Regions from separate parts of the Maccoyibacter intestinihominis genome, predicted to be linked through region 2. Evidence: predicted binding sites of a transcription regulator. Region 2 holds the regulator's gene; the other holds the start of a gene.
What was found. The regulator HrcA, encoded in region 2, represses chaperone genes, less so after heat shock. The targets are predictions, from matches to a motif close to TGTTAGCACTCNNNNNNNNNGAGTGCTAACA.
Positions count from the first base shown of each region.

Region 1: the regulator HrcA is predicted to act here: its motif matches at 1,611-1,641, upstream of WMO43_RS10700 (Hsp20/alpha crystallin family protein).

Region 1 is NZ_JBBMEX010000011.1:9,766-19,167, reverse strand. Features, by position in the region: gene WMO43_RS10705 (GGDEF domain-containing protein) at 1-1,380, opposite strand, end outside; gene WMO43_RS10700 (Hsp20/alpha crystallin family protein) at 1,780-2,229, shown strand; gene WMO43_RS10695 (hypothetical protein) at 2,309-2,473, opposite strand; gene WMO43_RS10690 (MATE family efflux transporter) at 2,589-3,944, opposite strand; gene WMO43_RS10685 (DEAD/DEAH box helicase) at 4,052-6,535, opposite strand; gene WMO43_RS10680 (methyl-accepting chemotaxis protein) at 6,525-8,624, opposite strand; gene WMO43_RS10675 (arsenate reductase family protein) at 8,787-9,137, opposite strand; gene WMO43_RS10670 (AAA domain-containing protein) at 9,235-9,402, opposite strand, start outside.
Region 2 is NZ_JBBMEX010000001.1:252,188-261,589, forward strand. Features, by position in the region: gene WMO43_RS01165 (hypothetical protein) at 1-623, shown strand, start outside; gene WMO43_RS01170 (hypothetical protein) at 705-1,337, shown strand; gene WMO43_RS01175 (DUF4176 domain-containing protein) at 1,388-1,660, shown strand; gene WMO43_RS01180 (hypothetical protein) at 1,700-2,299, shown strand; gene ylxM (YlxM family DNA-binding protein) at 2,369-2,725, shown strand; gene ffh (signal recognition particle protein) at 2,727-4,076, shown strand; gene rpsP (30S ribosomal protein S16) at 4,115-4,360, shown strand; gene WMO43_RS01200 (KH domain-containing protein) at 4,378-4,608, shown strand; gene rimM (ribosome maturation factor RimM) at 4,688-5,230, shown strand; gene trmD (tRNA (guanosine(37)-N1)-methyltransferase TrmD) at 5,242-5,964, shown strand; gene hrcA (heat-inducible transcriptional repressor HrcA) at 6,121-7,158, shown strand; gene grpE (nucleotide exchange factor GrpE) at 7,180-7,806, shown strand; gene dnaK (molecular chaperone DnaK) at 7,849-9,402, shown strand, end outside.

The DNA.
Region 1 (9,402 bases), on a different contig from region 2:
AATGATCTCACTGCATACAATAATGTAATAATCTCCGGTCGCATGACCATGTGTATCGTTAAAATATTTCAGATTGTTCAGATCGAACATAACTGCTGCCGACTTCTGTGTTGCTTCATATGACATCAAATCATGTTCAAATGCCGTACGGTTAGAAAGTTTTGTCAGTGCATCGATTCTTGCTTCCTTCGAGATATTTTCAAACTGCTCACCTAAACGCATCAGGTGAATGGAATTCTGAAATACAATGCAAAGCATGATCACGATATAGGCCAGTAGGGCATATCGGCTCAATCTTGCAGAATCCACCGTCTCACACTGCAGATAACGTACCATATCATATCCCACAAAAAACAGAAGTTCACCCAGACACAGCCCCTGTATGATCATTCTTCTTCGTTCTTTTTTCTTACCCTGTACAATCCGTTTTCCAACGATCCAGAGCATCCAGAGGAATCCGATACCGTAGACAACGTATGCCATCCATATGGTTTCCCTATAATCTCTGATCCCCAAAAACTGCAGAACCGTTGTCACTACAAGTATCACCACATTGGCAACACAGATTCCATCATATATCTTACTTTCTTCTACTTCACAGAAATTTTTCACAAATGAAACCAGTGGAATTAAAAGCATCTGGAATACGATAAATGCCACCTGATTTCCCCTCACATTCTGGGCATAGATCAGAGAGATGATCTGTGTCTGAATACCGGACCAGAATGCCACAACAATAGAAAACACTCCCAGCCAGTATAAATAATCCGGCACATGGAGTTCCCGCTGGAAATACATCAATCCGATAATAATTGCCAGTCCAATGGCAAACATCAATATTGATGCAAATAGAGCCAAAGAACGGTCTGTAATAATATCAACGACAATCTTTGCACTGTCGCCATATATAATATCCGGAAGAGTCTCTGCTTTATCTTCGTAGACCGGTTCTAACTCAATGGTTAGTGTCTTTCCTGCATACTCCGACGAAAGATTGATAAAAGTCCAGGTTGTTCCCGGTGTCTTACTGGTTTTTTCATAGTCCTTTGGAATATTAAAAGAATAGACCATTTCATTATCCACATAAGCATGTATCACATTATGTCCCATATAAAATGCTACCGTGTCACCATGTGCAATCTCCTGCGGAAGCTGTTTTTTTAATATGAATTTTGTCTCATTATTTTTTCTTGGAAGTGTATCGGGGAGCTCCTTATAAAACTTTTCCTGTTTTCCTATCTGAACTGTCCAGTTGTCATCGTAACTTCTCTGCTTCGCATTCGTAAGGGTATTTCCTTCATCTTTTGCGCTTACAATCAAAACAACGGCCAGTAGCAATCCGACAATGGCCGTTATAATATATTCTTTAAAAAACTTCATATGCTCACCTGCTCCTGTGTCGCATATAGCTTCCTATATGTAACTGTAAATTTATATATATTGTACCATAGACCCCCTGTAGATTCAATGAAATAATGCCCTTTCCGGCAGTTTCCCCGCATTTACAATCCGTCGGTTTTCCTATATTTACGTTCATTATTGCGCGACTTTTTATTGTTTTTTTATTTAATATTTATCTTTTTATTGTTTTCACATAAATTTCACAATTTTATTAGCACTCATCTATTGACAGTGCTAATAATCAGTGCTATAGTTCTACTTGAACAAAGGAAATAGAGAAATAAGAAAATCGAAACCGAGTTCAAACATAACTTCAACACTTCGGATTCTCCGACAGTGCTTAAATATCAACAACGTCATAGAAAGGAGACATGACTTATGATGATGCCTAGTATTTTTGGAGAAAACTTATTTGATAACTGGATGGACTTCCCATTTGAAGATGAATTCTTTGGTAAGAAGAATCCTCTGTATGGAAAACATGAAAAGAACCTTATGAAGACAGATGTCCGCGAAACCAAAGACGGCTATGAAGTAGACATTGACCTGCCGGGATTTAAGAAAGACAATATCTCAGCACAGCTTCAGGATGGTTACCTTACCATTTCTGCCAGCAAAGGTCTCGATAAGGATGAACAGGAAAAAGACGGAACCTACATCCGCAAAGAGCGCTACAGCGGCAGCATGAGCCGTAGCTTCTATGTAGGCGAAGGCGTTACCCAGGACGATGTTCATGCAAAATTTGAGGACGGAATCCTCAGACTGAGCCTTCCTAAGAAAGATGTAAAATCTCTTCCAAAGGACAACTACATTGCAATTGAAGGATAATTCTCCTTTAATAAGTTCCTTTCAGAAACATAATCTCTAGTGAAAAATCCGGATGCCGACTGGCACCCGGATTTTTTTATCAATCTTTCTTATAACGCCACATAATGATTGCCGTTACCAGCATTAAAATGCTGATCTGTATTCTCCGCAGACCGGCTTCTGCAAAATAACAGGTAATGTATGATTTTTCCGTTAGCACTCCCCCCGGGAATACGGCGATACCGGATGCGACTTCTATCAGCACATTCAATCTGCCAATGCACCGGACGGCACATATCCTAATCCGTTCATACCGCACTCTCCTTTCATTTCATTCTGATCTTTATCGTTTTTAGATTAACACCTTTCGAAAAATCCCGTCAACATTTTTCACGCATCTGATAACGGAAGGTCAGATAGAAGATGATTCCTTTCGCTACGGAGGTCAGCGTCAATGCCCACCAGATTCCATCCAGACCTAATGAGGTACGACTTAAAACCATTGCTAACGGAATACGCATAGAGGTCGCCGTAATACTGATCACACTGCACAGTTTTGTCTTGCCAAGGCCGGACAACGCTCCGATCGTCATCAGTTCCACGCACATAAATGCTTCGCTGAATCCGATGATGATCAGATAACTGATGGCTATTTCCATGGCTTTTTCTTCATGGAAAAATACTCCGGCTATCGGCCCCGGAAAAATAATAAATGCCAGCATGATCAAAGCTCCCCAGATAGCTACCGTCCAAAAGGAGATCCGATAACCCTCCTGCACACGGTCCATTTTTTTCGCACCATAGTTCTGACCGACGAAGGCATTTAATGCCGCCGCAAATCCGTCTGCCGTATTCCAGGAAACAGATTCTATCTGTCCGCCCACCCGCTGGGTTGCGATCGCTTCTGCACCAAACGCTGCCACCATTCTGGTCAGCACCATGGAGATCATACAGTATACCATTCCCTGTATTGCCGTAGGACCTCCGATCTTACAGATGTTTCCAAGTTCTTCTTTGGAAAACGGTTCAAAAAGGCGGATTCCTTTGAGTACATTTTCTTCTTTTTTCGAGCGGAATACTCCGACCATCATCACAAGCATAACGACGAGCTGTGCGCTGACCGTCGCAACTGCTGCTCCCGCCACTTCAATCCTCGGAAACGGCCCTACTCCTAAGATTAAAAGAGGATCTAATAACAGGTTGATGAGCAGTCCGATAAAGTTCGCCACAAACGGTGTCTTAGAATCTCCCTGCGCCGTATACAATCCGGTCAGTGTCAGGTTTAAAAAGGAAAACAGGATCAGACCGCAGGTGATGCGCATATATATTTTTGCATCTAGGATTGTTTTTACACCCTCTAATTTAAAAAATCCGACCAGCGGATCTGTAAACAACAGACTGACTGCCGCAAAGGCAAGTCCTAAAAGGATTGAAAGCTGCACGGCTGTCTTAGCATACCGGTGTGCCTGCTCTTTATCTCCTCGTCCAAGACACTGTGCCACATGCACCTGTCCACCCATACGGGCAAGTGAAGCAAGTCCCTGTGACAGCCAAACATACATGCCGCCGACTCCCACCGCTGCCACTGCCTTAGAGCCTAACAGTCCGATCCACGCCATATCCGTGATATTATAAAGTGTTCCTAAAAAGGAAGAGATCATGATCGGCACCGCCAGTCCGGTCAGTGATTTTAAGATCGGCCCCTCTGTAAGCGGAACCTGTTTTTGTATCTTCATTTGTATTGCTCCTTCTATATGATCAAAATTTCTCGTTTTTTCATTTCAGCCACGGAATAGCTTAAATCATTTTGTCCGATCTTTCAATATCATTTTACTTCCTTTTCTTATAAAAAGGGTATGACTAACTGTTCTTTGGCTCTTGATGTTGCCACATTGATCAGTTCTTTATTATTTTTTAACCAGTCATAGGTGCCCTGCCCGGTCTGCTCTGTCAATGCAAGTGAAAAAAGTACAACATCCTTTTCGTCCCCCTGAAAGGCATGGACTGTGCCACATGGTACATCTTTCATACCGTTTTCCTGCAACATGGCATGGATCAGCTCTTTTTGATTGGTAAACGGTGTGATCACACCGATACTTTTATCGGGATTATCTTTGATAAACTCTATGATCTCTTCCGCTTCCCTTGGTGCGGTATTTTTGTAATTCGTGGTATTCCCTGCAATATTTTTAAATATCAGCGGTGTATCTGCCTGACTCTGACTGTTGATCACCAGTTTGTTGTTATAATATTTCTGATTGTTAAATGCAATGATCTTTTCATTGCAGCGATAATGGTGGCTGAGTAAAATTTCCTCACTGACCGCATCACAGGCTAAATACGTTTTATAGATGGAATTTTTGATATAGTCGTATTCTTCCGTTACGCTATATATTTTTTTCAATCTTTCATTATCTGCCGGATGCAGCAAAATGACCGGACTCAACTGCTGCGGATCGCCGACTAACATCAGACTCCGCCCTCTTATGATCGGCACTAAAGACATCGCAATGTTTCCCTGGCTTGCCTCATCCATTATGACCATGTCAAAGTAGGTTCCCGGCTCTCCGAGTTTATGTGCCGATATGGATGTTGTCGCAATGATCGGAAAGATCTTTTGGAATTTTTTTAAGTTTTCCGCTTTTCGTATATAAGCATTGAACTGCTGCACTTTTTTCTTTTCGTCTGCACAGTTTATGATTTCCATCAATTCCTGATTCTTTGGTTCTTTGAGCCGCTGGATGTATTTTGCCGAAGTATAATACAGATATTTTTTAAACATTTCTTCATCTTCCACAACCAGCTTTAATGCCTCTTCATCGGTAATGTCTCCGATCTGCGCCAGCTTTTCACGGACTTCGGCTAACTGCACGCCCTGTAAGTCCGTCTGAAACATCAGATGTTGATTGGAATCTGCCATTTTTAAGATGGCTTCTTCTCTTTCTTTCAGTTCGATTTTTTCTTCATGTCTTTGCAGAAGTTTTGTCAGCTTTTCGGTTCGCTTTGTCTTATCATCTTTATTTCTTTCTAAGGTACTGTCGAAAATAGCGAGGTCTTTCGTCCTTTCGTACAAATCCCTCATGTCATTGAGTGCCTGCAACACGCAGTTGTCATTTCCCAGACGGATGATCGGAAATGGGATTGCACCTTTGTTTCGATATGGTATGGATTTTAATTTTTCACACACGCCATCGATCGGATGATTGTTATAGGACGCAAACAAGACTGTCTTCTCGTTAAAGAAAGCAGTCACCATTGTATTTACGATCGTATTTGTTTTGCCCGTTCCGGGAGGCCCTTGGATGTATGCCAATGGATACTTCATCGCATTGTGAATCGCAAGGAGCTGATCCAGATTGATTTTTTTATCTAAAAGTGTGATCGGATAGTTCTTACGCCGATCCACCTGTTTTAAGAGTTCTCCAAAAAATGCCTTGATCGGTATCGTCACGTTGTCCGCTTCATACATTTTATGAATGGCTTCATACTCCTGATGCAGATCGACCATGACATCCCTGCCAACGGCAATGAGATATGGCATATCATCCACACCGTTGATCTGAGGATTCGATCTTGTTATTTTGTCTTTGATCAACTCCTGATTTTCTTCAAAGTGATTTAACAGTTCATAATCATCTGCATCTAAAAATTTTCGGATGCTGAATTTCGCTTCCGGTCTGTTTTTTTCTAAGGCAAACTCCATGCATACCGTAATCTCATCATCCTGCCTTAAGGTACGCTTTACCACATCCAACCGTAATTTTCTATATGCCAGCACATAGATCCCTTTTTGTGTATGAATGCTCATGACGTTAATGGCAAGCTGTTTGATGGTCTTCTTCGACGCTGCATTTTTTACGCCATATTGAAATTTTCTTACGATCTGTTGAAACTGTTCCCTGCTCAGATGATAATTGCCATGCCACTCGCTGTCTAAATGTTCTATCAACACATATTCTGTTTTATATGGAACGGAATCCATCTTGTTACAGTCCACTAAATAGTTTAAAATCTTCAAATTTGCAACGTGATCAAACACTCTCCGATACTTCACCGGATTACCGTTAATATCGTCTAAAAGTTTCTGATCCGTTTCAAAATAAGACCCTTCAATGACTTCTGATGACAAGATGGATTCTATATAAATGTATAACTCTGTAGTTGTGTAATGTTTCAGATGAAGTCCCATGACCTTCATCGTTTTTTTTACCGGATTGATATCTATGATACCAATCCAGTATTTTGTGATTTCTTCTTTTCCGTTCTTATATTCTATGCTCAGCCATTTTCTTTCATGGATGGCCCGGAAGATATTTCTATTCGCCATGATAATTCTGATTTACATAGTCATAAATAGCTTTGTTATCCTCTAACATACGACAGCCGACAATGTAAGTTCCCTCATTATCTGTGATGCGGATGACATGTCCTCTTAACGGCATATCCTCTAAGAAAGTAAAGCCTTTGGTATGAACTGTGATCAGCGTATCCTTTGTATCTAAGATTGCTTTATCCTGTGTCTGGATCGCATATCCGTTTGCACTGATGTTTAACATCTGTCCTTCACAAACATGATCTGAACCACTCAGTCTGATCTCACATGCTGCCTTCAATGGCATACGAGGATATTTTCTACGATTGACTACTTTCGGATTGCCATTGACTGCAATGCTGTATTTGCTATCTCTGTATACAACCTCGGTATCATCCCAGCCATAGACATTGTTATCTACAATGATCTGTACCATATACTTCTGTTTCCGGTCATAGCTTAACTCTTCACCTTCGCACTTCAGGCTGTCCACCTGCAGAGCTCCTTTTTCATCCACATTGGAAATAATACCCTTGTACTCTTTCTTAGGCATTGCACCTTCTTCATATACACTCAGGTACATACCCACTTTCAGGTCTTCCTTGCCCATGAATCCACCGGAACCAAGGTCTTCGATCAATGTTCCAACAGTTCCTTCGATCAGGATGATGTTTGAAGATGTTTCATCATATTTACTACGCATTACCTTTACAGTTTCGTCTGCTACGGAAATGTTCTGCGTCATCAGTTCTACTACTTCATTTACCTGATTCATGTTGTCAACCATGTTCTGGTTTGAATCCTCTACCTCGCCCATCGCATCATTGACAATTCGGATGTTTTCACCTAACTGTATGGAGTCCGTTGTGATGGAGTTGACACTCTTATCTACGATCATTACATTTTCTAAGTTGGTTGCAACAAGCTGTAATGTCTCTGTAATGGACTTCGTCATTCTGTCACTGGTCTGCTCTAATTTCTGCAGCGCACTACGGATACTGCCGGAGGATACCTGTGTCTCCTCACTCAGCTTACGGATCTCTTCTGCCACAACCGCAAAACCTTTTCCTGCTTCGCCTGCTCTGGCTGCTTCAATAGATGCATTTAACGCCAGTAAGTTGGTCTGGCTGTTGATCTCCTCTATCGTACCTGTTTCCTCTTTTACCATTGTAAACTCAGTACTGAATTCTTTCAGATTTTCTTCAACTTCTTTTGACAGGTTTGCCATTGCATTGGTACACTGAACTACTTCTGACAACTGTCCGGAACTGGTTTTTGCATTTTCTACGGACTGCTCCATAAGCTGCACCATTTCTTTGATGAGGGCAGCTACATTTTCTACCTGTTCACTGATCTTATCCGTTGCTAAAATGGATGACTGCGTCCGCTCATTCAGCACTTCATTATTAGATATCAGTGATTCCATATTTCTTACAACATCGGTAGCACCTTCCTGATTCTCATCAGAAAGTTCACGCACTACATTCATTCCGTCTACAATGGAATTACTTGCTACTTTTACTTTTTCAATACTATGTACTACACGCTCTAAATTGCCCTTTACTGCATCGAGCATTGCGCCGTCTGACTCTGCTAAATGTTTGATTGCCCAGGTGTAACTTAAATATACCAGTATGACGCAACCGAACATGATCTCATAGGATACGATATCATCATGTGTAAATCCGGTTGTGAACCAATCCTTTATAAAAGTCACTATGACATCTATCAAGTTCATAACTCCACATCGAATCATCAAACTTCGATCTTTATAAAGCACCAGCATACTGACTACCGGAAACGCGTATGCAAATGCAATATGGTAATATGACGTAAACAATAGGAAGAAATAGAATATAAAATACCCTACTGCAACCATATGCTTACAGTTGTCATAATCCCAACCTTTAATCTTTATAAAAATATAGGTAAATACAAATGGCACCCAGCAGACAAAACAGAACAGAACTGTATATGGTACTGTTCTTGCACCTTTGACACATTCGGCTATATATGCTCCCGTCAGTGCCAGCCCTATGATTACCCACATTCGCAGTGCCTTTTTGTTGGCACTGATCTTAAAATACTTCTCATCGTAATCCATAAATCTCCTCCTAAGTTCTTTTTCTTTGCATATACTTTTTCTCGCTACGTCCGTTTCCTTTGTCATGCATCGGAATGCCGACATGCCTTTCCTTTATTTTACTATAATTATGCGGAATATGCTATCTTTTTTTGGAAGGGATTGTCATTCACTTTCTGCTTCTTAATTTAATTTTTCTGCCCACTCTGCTTCTTTGAATCCAATAAGCACCGTATCACCATTTACAACCAGTGGTCTCTTTACTAACATTCCATTCGTTGCCAGTAATTTTAGCTGTTCTTCTTCGCTCATCGTTGGCAGCTTGTCCTTAAGCTGCATTTCTTTATAAAGAATACCGCTGGTATTAAAAAACCTCTTAAGTGGAAGTCCACTCTTATTATACCATTCCTTTAATTCTTCATAAGATGGATTGGTATCCACAATGTGTCGTTCTGTGTATTCTATGTTCTGCTCATTTAACCACTTTTTAGCTTTTTGGCAGGTTGAGCATTTAGGGTAACATATAAAAATCATTGACTGTTCCTCCTTTTTCTTTATTAACTATATGAATATTATTTATTAAGCAGCTATTTCCATTTTCATTACAAATTCTGATAAAGCAAATGGTATTCTATTGTCCCATCCGTTGCTCAAGCATTTCGATAATCTTTTCTTTTTCCCCACTACCATTGGTCATAAATCTCAATAACGGGATTTCATACAACTCCATGATTCGATTTTTCAGCAAATCTCTTGAAGCCTGCACGGTATGTTTTTTGTGGTATTCATATCCATCCAC
Region 2 (9,402 bases):
TATTAATGGCAGGGTTGTTCTGGACATTTATTATCTGGTTTGCACGAACCATGAAGCGGAAAAGTAAGGAACAATACAAGAAACAGGAGGAAAGAATGCCGGAAATGGAATCGGTTACAGAGGAAGAAAGGTGTTACATATGTGAGAAGTTAGTAGATTATACGGAGGCTAAAAATGTATTTTGGTGGATAATGATTTTTTTGAACCTGTTTTTTGTGATCATATGGGCTGGGAAGACAATCAATATGGGAATAAACGGAGAAGCATTCTCACTCTTTAGTAATATATGTATGCTATCGTTTTTTATCGGAATTACATATCTTTGCCATTCCATGCGCACCTATCTTATTGAAGAGAAACGGCTCTATGAAAAAGGAGAACTGAAAAAAAAGATTGTACAGGTAAAGAAATGTGGTTCTTCCAGTCAGGGTGGTTCCTATGGAGTAATAGAAGAAAGAAATACGGTAAATACCATCAATATTACTTTTCGTGGTGATGAAAGAAAAGTATACCGATATGATAGAATGGCAATGTTAGTTGAACGTGAGGATATGGAGTTTTTTTTGATTCCTACAATGGAAGCGGAGAGAGACAGCAATCAGGAAAAGAATAGTGAGAGTTAGTATTTTAGACATAGCATAGATAACAAAATTTATTGTAGATGCATTTTTTGATTTTATGAAACAATAAAGAGGTAGATAAAAATGGAAAAATTAAAAGAATTATTAATCATAGCACTAATTTGGGCAGTCATTATCTGGTTCGCACGGGTCATGAAGCGAAAAAGTAATGAACAATCAAAAAAATTCCAGGAAAATATTCCGGAAATGGAATTGATTGACGAGGAAGAAAGAAGTTATATATGTGAGAATATAGTGAGTTTTACAACAGGGAGAAATGTATTTTTATGGTTCATCATTTTGCTTAACTTGTGGGTGACAATTGGTTATGGTTGGAAAGCAATCAATATGGCAATATTTGGAACCGCAGATGCATTTTCAAGTAATCTGTGTTATACATCTATTTTTGGAGGGATTGCTTATTCTGCGAATCTTTTGCGTAAGGCATGGTTTAGAGAAAGAGAAAGAAATGAAATGGGGGTTTTGAAAAAGAGAATCGTTGAAGTGAAGGAATATGAACATCCTGGAGCTAACAATTGGAATGGAATTATAAAAGGAAGAAAACCCGGTATTAGCGTAAATATCTCAATTCCAAATGGTGCGTATATCATGCAGGAAGATAATAACATGGCAATGTTAATTGAAAATGAGGATGGGAATTTTTACCTGATTCCAAGGATAGAAGCAGAACGGGAAAGCAGTAAACAGGAACAATAAAAGCAAGATATCTATCCATAAATACAGTAGAAAAAAGGAGGAAAACAAAAATGAAAGTACAGGAGTTATTTCCAATAGGAAGTGTGGTCAAATTGAGAAATGGTATCAGACCACTTATGATTTTCGGTATCAAACAGACGAATTTAGAGACCAACGAAGAATATGATTACATAGGTGTTCTGTATCCGGAAGGAAATATGGGGGACAAGACGCAATTTCTATTTAATCATGAAGATATTGAGGAAGTAATCTCAAAAGGTTATACAGACGAAACATGGGAAGATTTTATAAAAAGAATGAGAGAATTTTATAAAGAAATCTAAGAAACAGAAGAAGTTGTGAAAAGCGAAGGAGATAAGAGTATGAGACAGATTTGGGAGAAAGAGACAAAGTTAACAAAAGAAGAGGTGCATGAGCGGTTAGAAAAATATTTTACAGATAATAAATATATTAATGCAACAGACGAAATGGGTGTCCTCTTGTGTAATGCTTCTATGAAAAACAGATATTTTCAGATATTTTATAAAGAAGGAATCATAAGAATAGAAGGCTGGGTAAAGAAAGGAAAGAACGAACAGACAACATCCGATAAGAAAAAAGATATTTTAGGCACAGATATGCAGGCTTTTTCCAGAATGTTTTCTGATGATGGAGGAGCAGAACGAAGCTTTGAAGAAGAAAACGGCAATCATGCAGGATATGAAATGCAATTATATCTGGGCTTGCCAAAAGAGCAGCCAAGGCTGGCATGGGTAGGATTGATTCTGGCAATTATTGCAGATTTTTTGGGAAATGCAAGAGCGTGGTTTGTACTGAGTGTCGTTCTGGCAGTTGTAGCATTGTATTGTTCCGTAAAGGGCTCACGCTCCTCTAAACAGTCTGTAGCAGTACTGGGAATGGTTGTGTCCATGGTGTTTTTGTTGCGTGTAGTCAAAATTATAATAATGATTTTAATGTTTTAGACAAACTGTCAAGAAAAAACACTTGACACCATGTGTGCAGTTGTGTTAATCTATCCAAGGTGATAAATGATGGAAGAAAAGGTAACGCAGACATATCTCTATGATTTTTACGGTGAACTGCTCAACGAACACCAGAGAAGAATCTATGAGTACTTTGTATTTGATGATCTGTCCCTTGGAGAGATTGCAGCGGAAGAGGGGATCAGCAGACAGGGCGTTCACGATATGGTAAAGCGGTGTACGAAGACTTTAGCGGGCTATGAGGAAAAGCTGCATTTAATTGAAAAATTTCAGTCGGCGAAACAGAAAGTGGAGACCATCCATCATCTGACACAGACATTCGAAGAGAATGGAAATAAAGAAGAGCATCAGAGAGTTATTATGGAAATTGAACAGATTTCCAATCAGATATTAGAGGAGCTATAACATGGCATTTGACAGTTTATCAGAAAAACTGCAAAACGTATTTAAGGGACTGCGAAGCAAGGGCCGCCTGAGTGAAGAAGATGTCAAGGCAGCGTTAAAGGAAGTAAAATTAGCACTGTTAGAGGCAGATGTCAACTTCAAGGTGGTTAAGAACTTTGTAAAGACCGTACAGGAACAGGCGGTAGGCAGTGATGTCTTAAACGGATTGAATCCGGGACAGACAGTCATCAAGATAGTAAATGATGAGATGGTCCGTCTGATGGGGTCTGAGACAACAGAGATCGCACTTCGTCCGGGTAGTGAGACAACCGTGATCATGATGACCGGTCTGCAGGGAGCAGGTAAGACGACAACGACTGCAAAGTTAGCAGGAAAGTTCAAACAAAAGGGTAAAAAACCATTGTTAGTAGCTTGTGATGTCTATCGTCCGGCAGCGATTGAACAGTTGAAGATCAACGGAGAAAAGCAGGGCGTAGAAGTCTTTGCCATGGGCGATAAGAACAGTCCGGTGGATATTGCAAAGGCAGCGATCGAACATGCGGCGAAAAACGGCAATACCGTTGTGATCTTAGATACAGCCGGAAGACTTCATGTAGATGAAGATATGATGCAGGAACTTGCAGCGATCAAAGAAAACGTTGACGTGGCACAGACAATCTTAGTCGTAGATGCCATGACAGGACAGGATGCAGTCAATGTTGCAGGAACCTTTGATGAAAAAATAGGAATTGACGGCGTCATTTTAACAAAATTAGACGGCGATACGAGAGGTGGAGCGGCACTTTCCATTCGGGCAGTGACCGGAAAACCGATATTGTATGCAGGAATGGGTGAAAAACTTTCTGATCTAGAGCAGTTTCATCCTGACCGCATGGCGAGCAGAATCCTTGGAATGGGAGATGTGCTGACACTGATCGAGAAGGCACAGGAAGAGATAGACGAGGACAAAGCCCGTGAAATGGAGAAAAAGCTCAAAAAAGCAGAATTTGGTTTTGACGATTATTTAGAATCCATGAATCAGATGAAAAAAATGGGTGGACTTTCCAGTATCCTTAGCATGATGCCGGGTATTGGCGGAAGCCAGATCGCAGAGATCGAAAATGCGATGGATGAGAAAAAGATGGCAAGAATTGAAGGGATCATTTATTCCATGACTCCGCAGGAGCGTGCGAATCCTTCTATATTAAATCCGAGTAGAAAACGCAGAGTTGCGAATGGAGCCGGAGTAGATATCAGCGAAGTAAACCGATTAGTCAAACAGTTTGAACAGTCCAGAAAACTGATGAAACAGATGCCCGGAATGATGGGCGCTAAAGGTGGTAAAAGAGGAAGATTTAAATTTCCTTTTTAACAATATAGAAATCAATAACCTATGAGGAGGTGAAACAGATGGCAGTAAAAATCAGATTAAGAAGAATGGGACAGAAAAAAGCACCTTTCTATAGAATCGTTGTTGCAGATTCCAGATCTCCAAGAGATGGAAGATTCATCGAAGAAATCGGAACTTACGATCCGACAAAGGATCCAAGCGAGTACCACGTTAACGAAGAGTTAGCAAAGAAATGGTTAGCAAATGGTGCAAAACCAACCGATACAGTAGGCAGAATCTTTAAAGAAGCCGGAATCGAGAAATAATTGGTGAGGTGGATGTGATGAAAGAATTAGTAGAAGTAATTGCGAAATCACTCGTTGATTATCCGGATGAAGTCCAGGTCACCGAGACAGAGAATGACAAAGCAGTTGTTCTCGAATTAAAGGTTGCCCAGTCAGATATGGGCAAAGTCATTGGCAAACAGGGACGTATTGCAAAAGCGATCCGTACTGTAGTCAAAGCGGCTGCATCCAAAGAAGATAGAAAAGTTATCGTAGAGATTATGCAGTAGCAGTCAGGAGTCTTAAAATTCCCGGAGAATGGGAAGTTTAGGACTCTTTTATTCTATAAACGAAAAGGAATGGAGAATTATGACAGAATTATATCAGGTGGGTGCCATTACCCAGACACATGGAATCCGTGGAGAGGTCAAAGTATTTCCGATGACTGACGATGTGTCGCGCTTTAAGAATATGAAAGAACTGATTTTAGATACCGGAAAAGAACAGATCGTGTTAGAAGTGACAAGTGCAAGACCGCAAAAAAATCTGGTCATTCTAAAATTTAAAGGAATAGATAACATCAATGATGTGGAAAAATATAAAGGCTGTGGATTGTTTGTAACCAAAGAGAACCGTGTAAAATGCAAAAAAGACGAATATTTTATTGCGGATCTGATTGGTCTGCGTGCCATAGACGAAGAAGGAGAAGCCTTTGGAACCATCAGTGATGTGATACAGACCGGGGCAAACGATGTTTATGTTATAACGACAAAGCAGGGAGAAGAAGTGATGATCCCTGCGATCAAAGACTGTATATTAGAGGTGTCCGTGGAAGAACAGGATGGACAGGCAGGCTATGTCAGAATACATCTGCTGCCGGGACTATTAGATCTGAACAACAATCGTAAATAATAGGAGAAGACATGAGATTTCATATATTAACCCTGTTTCCTGACATGGTGGAGCAGGGACTTCATACCAGTATTATTGGAAGAGCAGTTGAAAAAGGACTGCTGGCCATTGAAGCGGTCAATATCCGTGATTATACCGTAGACAAGCATAAAAAAGTGGACGATTATCCCTATGGGGGCGGGGCAGGCATGGTGATGCAGGCACAGCCGATCTATGATGCTTATTTATCCATCGTAGAAAAAATCGGATATCGTCCAAGGACCATCTATTTAACTCCGCAGGGACCGCTTTTTACACAGCAGGCAGCAAAAGAGTTTGCATTAGAGGAAGATGTGATCCTGCTCTGCGGACATTATGAGGGAGTAGACGAGCGTGTCCTAGAGGAGATCGTAACCGATTACATTTCCATAGGAGATTATGTACTGACCGGAGGAGAACTTCCGGCAATGGTTTTAGTTGATGCCATCTCCCGTATGGTTCCGGGAGTGTTAAAAAACCAGGAATCCGGTGAAACCGAATCCTTAGAAGGAAATCTGTTAGAATACCCGCAGTATTCCAGACCGGAGGTGTGGCAGGAGAAAGCCGTTCCGCCGATCCTGTTATCTGGAAATCATCAAAAGGTAGATGAGTGGCGAAGAGAACAGTCCATCTTACGCACCAAAGAGAGAAGACCGGATCTGTTTGAGCGGGCAGAATTAAGTGAGAAAGAACGAAAAGTATACGGAGAGGAATAGTTCAGATCCGTTCCCGGAAATATAAAATAGAAGAAAAACACAAAAAAATCACAAATATTAGTTGACAAAGAAAAACAACGGTGCTATCTTAAGTACATAGATATTAGCACTCCACTTAAATGAGTGCTAACAAACCTCAGAAGGTCAGGTGAGATCATGGAGATGCTCGATGAGAGAAAGACAAAAATCTTAAAAGCCATCATCCGTAATTATTTAGAGACAGGAGAACCGGTTGGTTCAAGAACCATTTCAAAAGATTCGGATTTGAATTTGAGTTCAGCAACCATTCGTAATGAGATGGCGGACTTAGAAGAGATGGGCTATATATTGCAGCCGCATACCTCGGCAGGCAGGATTCCTTCTGACAAAGGTTATCGTTTTTATGTCGATCACCTGATTGAGGAAAAAGATAACGAAGTCACACAGATGAAGGAGTTCATGATAGAACATACCGAGAAAGTGGAGCAGGTATTAAAACAGGTAGCAAAGGTACTTGCAACAAATACCAATTATGCAGCGATGATCAGTGCTCCAAGCTATCAGAAGAGCCGGGTAAAATTCATCCAGTTATCACAGGTAGATGATGAACAGATTCTTGCCGTTATCGTAAGAGAGGGCAACATCGTAAAGAACAAGATCATTTCCGTGGGTGAGCCGCTTGGAAATGAAAGACTTCTGAAGCTGAACATCCTGTTGAATTCCAACTTAAACGGTCTTTCCATAGACCAGATCAATTTAGGAATGATTTCTTTATTAAAAGAACAGGCAGGGATAGACAGTGGAATCGTCAGTGATGTCTTAGATGCAGTAGCAGAGGCGATCGGTGAGGATGAAGATTTACAGATTTATACCAGCGGAGCAACAAACATTTTTAAATATCCGGAACTGAGTGATTCGAAGAGTGCCAGTGAGCTGATCGAGGCATTTGAAGAAAAACAGGAATTAGCAAGCCTTGTATCTGAAACCTTAAACTCAGAAGAGAATACGGGAATTCAGGTTTATATAGGAAATGAAACCCCGATCCAGACCATGAAAGATTGCAGTGTAGTCACCGCAACTTATGAATTAGGAGAGGGAATACAGGGAACCATTGGAATTATCGGTCCAAAGCGAATGGATTATGAGAATGTAATGGATAACCTGAAAAATTTGAAAGTGCAGTTGGATGATATCTTTCGAAAACCGAAAGATTAGCATAGAGAAAGGTGGAACATCATGGCAGAGAATAAGACAGAGGAAGAAATCTTAGAAACAGATACTGTCAACGAAGAAGCCTCTTCAGCAGAAGAGGAAACCAAAGAAGCCGGCAATGAAGCTTCCGCAGGCGAAACAGAAGCCAAAGAAGCAGAGGAAAAGGCAGATAAGAAAGCAGAAAAGAAAGAGAAAAAGGCAAAGAAGAAAAAAGATAAGAAAGACGAACAGATTGAAGAACTTCAGGATCGGGTCAGACGCCAGATGGCAGAGTTTGATAACTTCCGTAAGAGAACGGAAAAAGAAAAAGCCCAGATGTTTGAAGTCGGAGCTAAGAGTATTATCGAAAAGATACTTCCGGTCATAGACAATTTTGAAAGAGGACTCGCAAGTATCCCGGAGGAAGAAGCAGGAAGTGCTTTTGCCGATGGAATGAACATGATATATAAGCAGCTCATGAATGAGTTAGAGCAGGCTGGTGTAGCACCAATTGAAGCAGTTGGCGAAGAATTTGATCCGGAATACCACAATGCAGTGATGCAGGTGGAAAATGACGAATTAGAATCAGGAACCGTTGCACAGGAATTACAAAAAGGCTACACATACCGTGACAGTGTGGTAAGACACAGCATGGTAGCAGTCGTACAGTAAGCAGCAAAGAAAGAATTCATATATATTTAGGAGGAATGACTTATGAGTAAGATTATCGGTATTGATTTAGGAACAACAAACAGTTGTGTAGCAGTTATGGAAGGTGGTAAACCGGTTGTTATCGCAAATACAGAAGGTGCAAGAACCACACCATCCGTTGTAGCATTTACAAAGACAGGAGAAAGACTTGTCGGAGAACCTGCAAAACGTCAGGCAGTTACCAATGCAGAAAAAACAATCTCTTCTATTAAAAGAGAGATGGGTACAGATTACAAAAAAGAGATCGATGGCAAAAAATACAGCCCACAGGAAATCTCAGCAATGATCTTACAGAAATTAAAAGCAGATGCAGAAGGATACTTAGGAGAAAAAGTATCAGAAGCAGTTATTACCGTGCCTGCATATTTCAACGATGCACAGCGTCAGGCAACCAAGGATGCCGGCAAGATCGCAGGCTTAGAAGTAAAACGTATCATCAACGAGCCTACAGCAGCAGCATTAGCTTATGGACTTGACAATGAAAAAGAGCAGAAGATCATGGTTTACGACTTAGGTGGTGGTACATTCGATGTTTCCATTATCGAGATCGGTGACGGTGTTATCGAAGTATTATCTACATCCGGTAACAACAGACTTGGTGGAGATGATTTCGACCAGAAGATTACAGACTGGATGTTAGACGAGTTTAAGAAAGCAGAAGGCGTAGACTTATCTACTGATAAGATGGCACTTCAGAGATTAAAAGAAGCAGCAGAGAAAGCAAAGAAAGAGTTATCCTCTGCAACAACAACAAACATCAACCTTCCGTTCATTACAGCAACAGCAGAAGGACCAAAACATTTTGATATGAACTTAAGCCGTGCAAAATTCGATGAGTTGACACACGACTTAGTAGAAAAGACAGCAGAACCTGTTCAGAACGCATTAAGAGATGCAGGACTGACAGCAGCAGATTTAGGTCAGGTACTCTTAGTTGGTGGTTCTACAAGAATCCCGGCAGTACAGGATAAAGTAAAACAGTTAACAGGTAAAGAGCCAAGCAAATCCTTAAACCCGGATGAGTGTGTTGCACTTGGTGCATCTATCCAGGGCGGTAAATTAGCAGGAGATGCCGGCGCAGGTGAGATCCTCTTACTGGATGTTACTCCACTGTCCTTATCCATTGAGACAATGGGCGGTATCGCAACCAAGTTAATTGAGAGAAATACAACGATCCCTACAAAGAAGAGCCAGACCTTCACAACAGCAGCAGATAATCAGACAGCCGTTGATATCAACGTAGTACAGGGTGAGAGACAGTTCGCAAGAGATAACAAATCCTTAGGACAGTTCCGTTTAGATGGAATCCCACCGGCACGTCGTGGTGTACCGCAGATCGAAGTAACTTTCGATATTGATGCAAACGGTATCGTAAATGTATCTGCAAAAGATTTAGGAACAGGAAAAGAGCAGCATATCACAATCACAGCAGGTTCTAATATGTCTGATGATGATATCGAAAAGGCAGTCAAAGAGGCAGCTGAATTCGAGGCACAGGATAAGAAGAGAAAAGAGGCAATTGATACCAGAAATGATGCAGATGCTTTCGTATTCCAG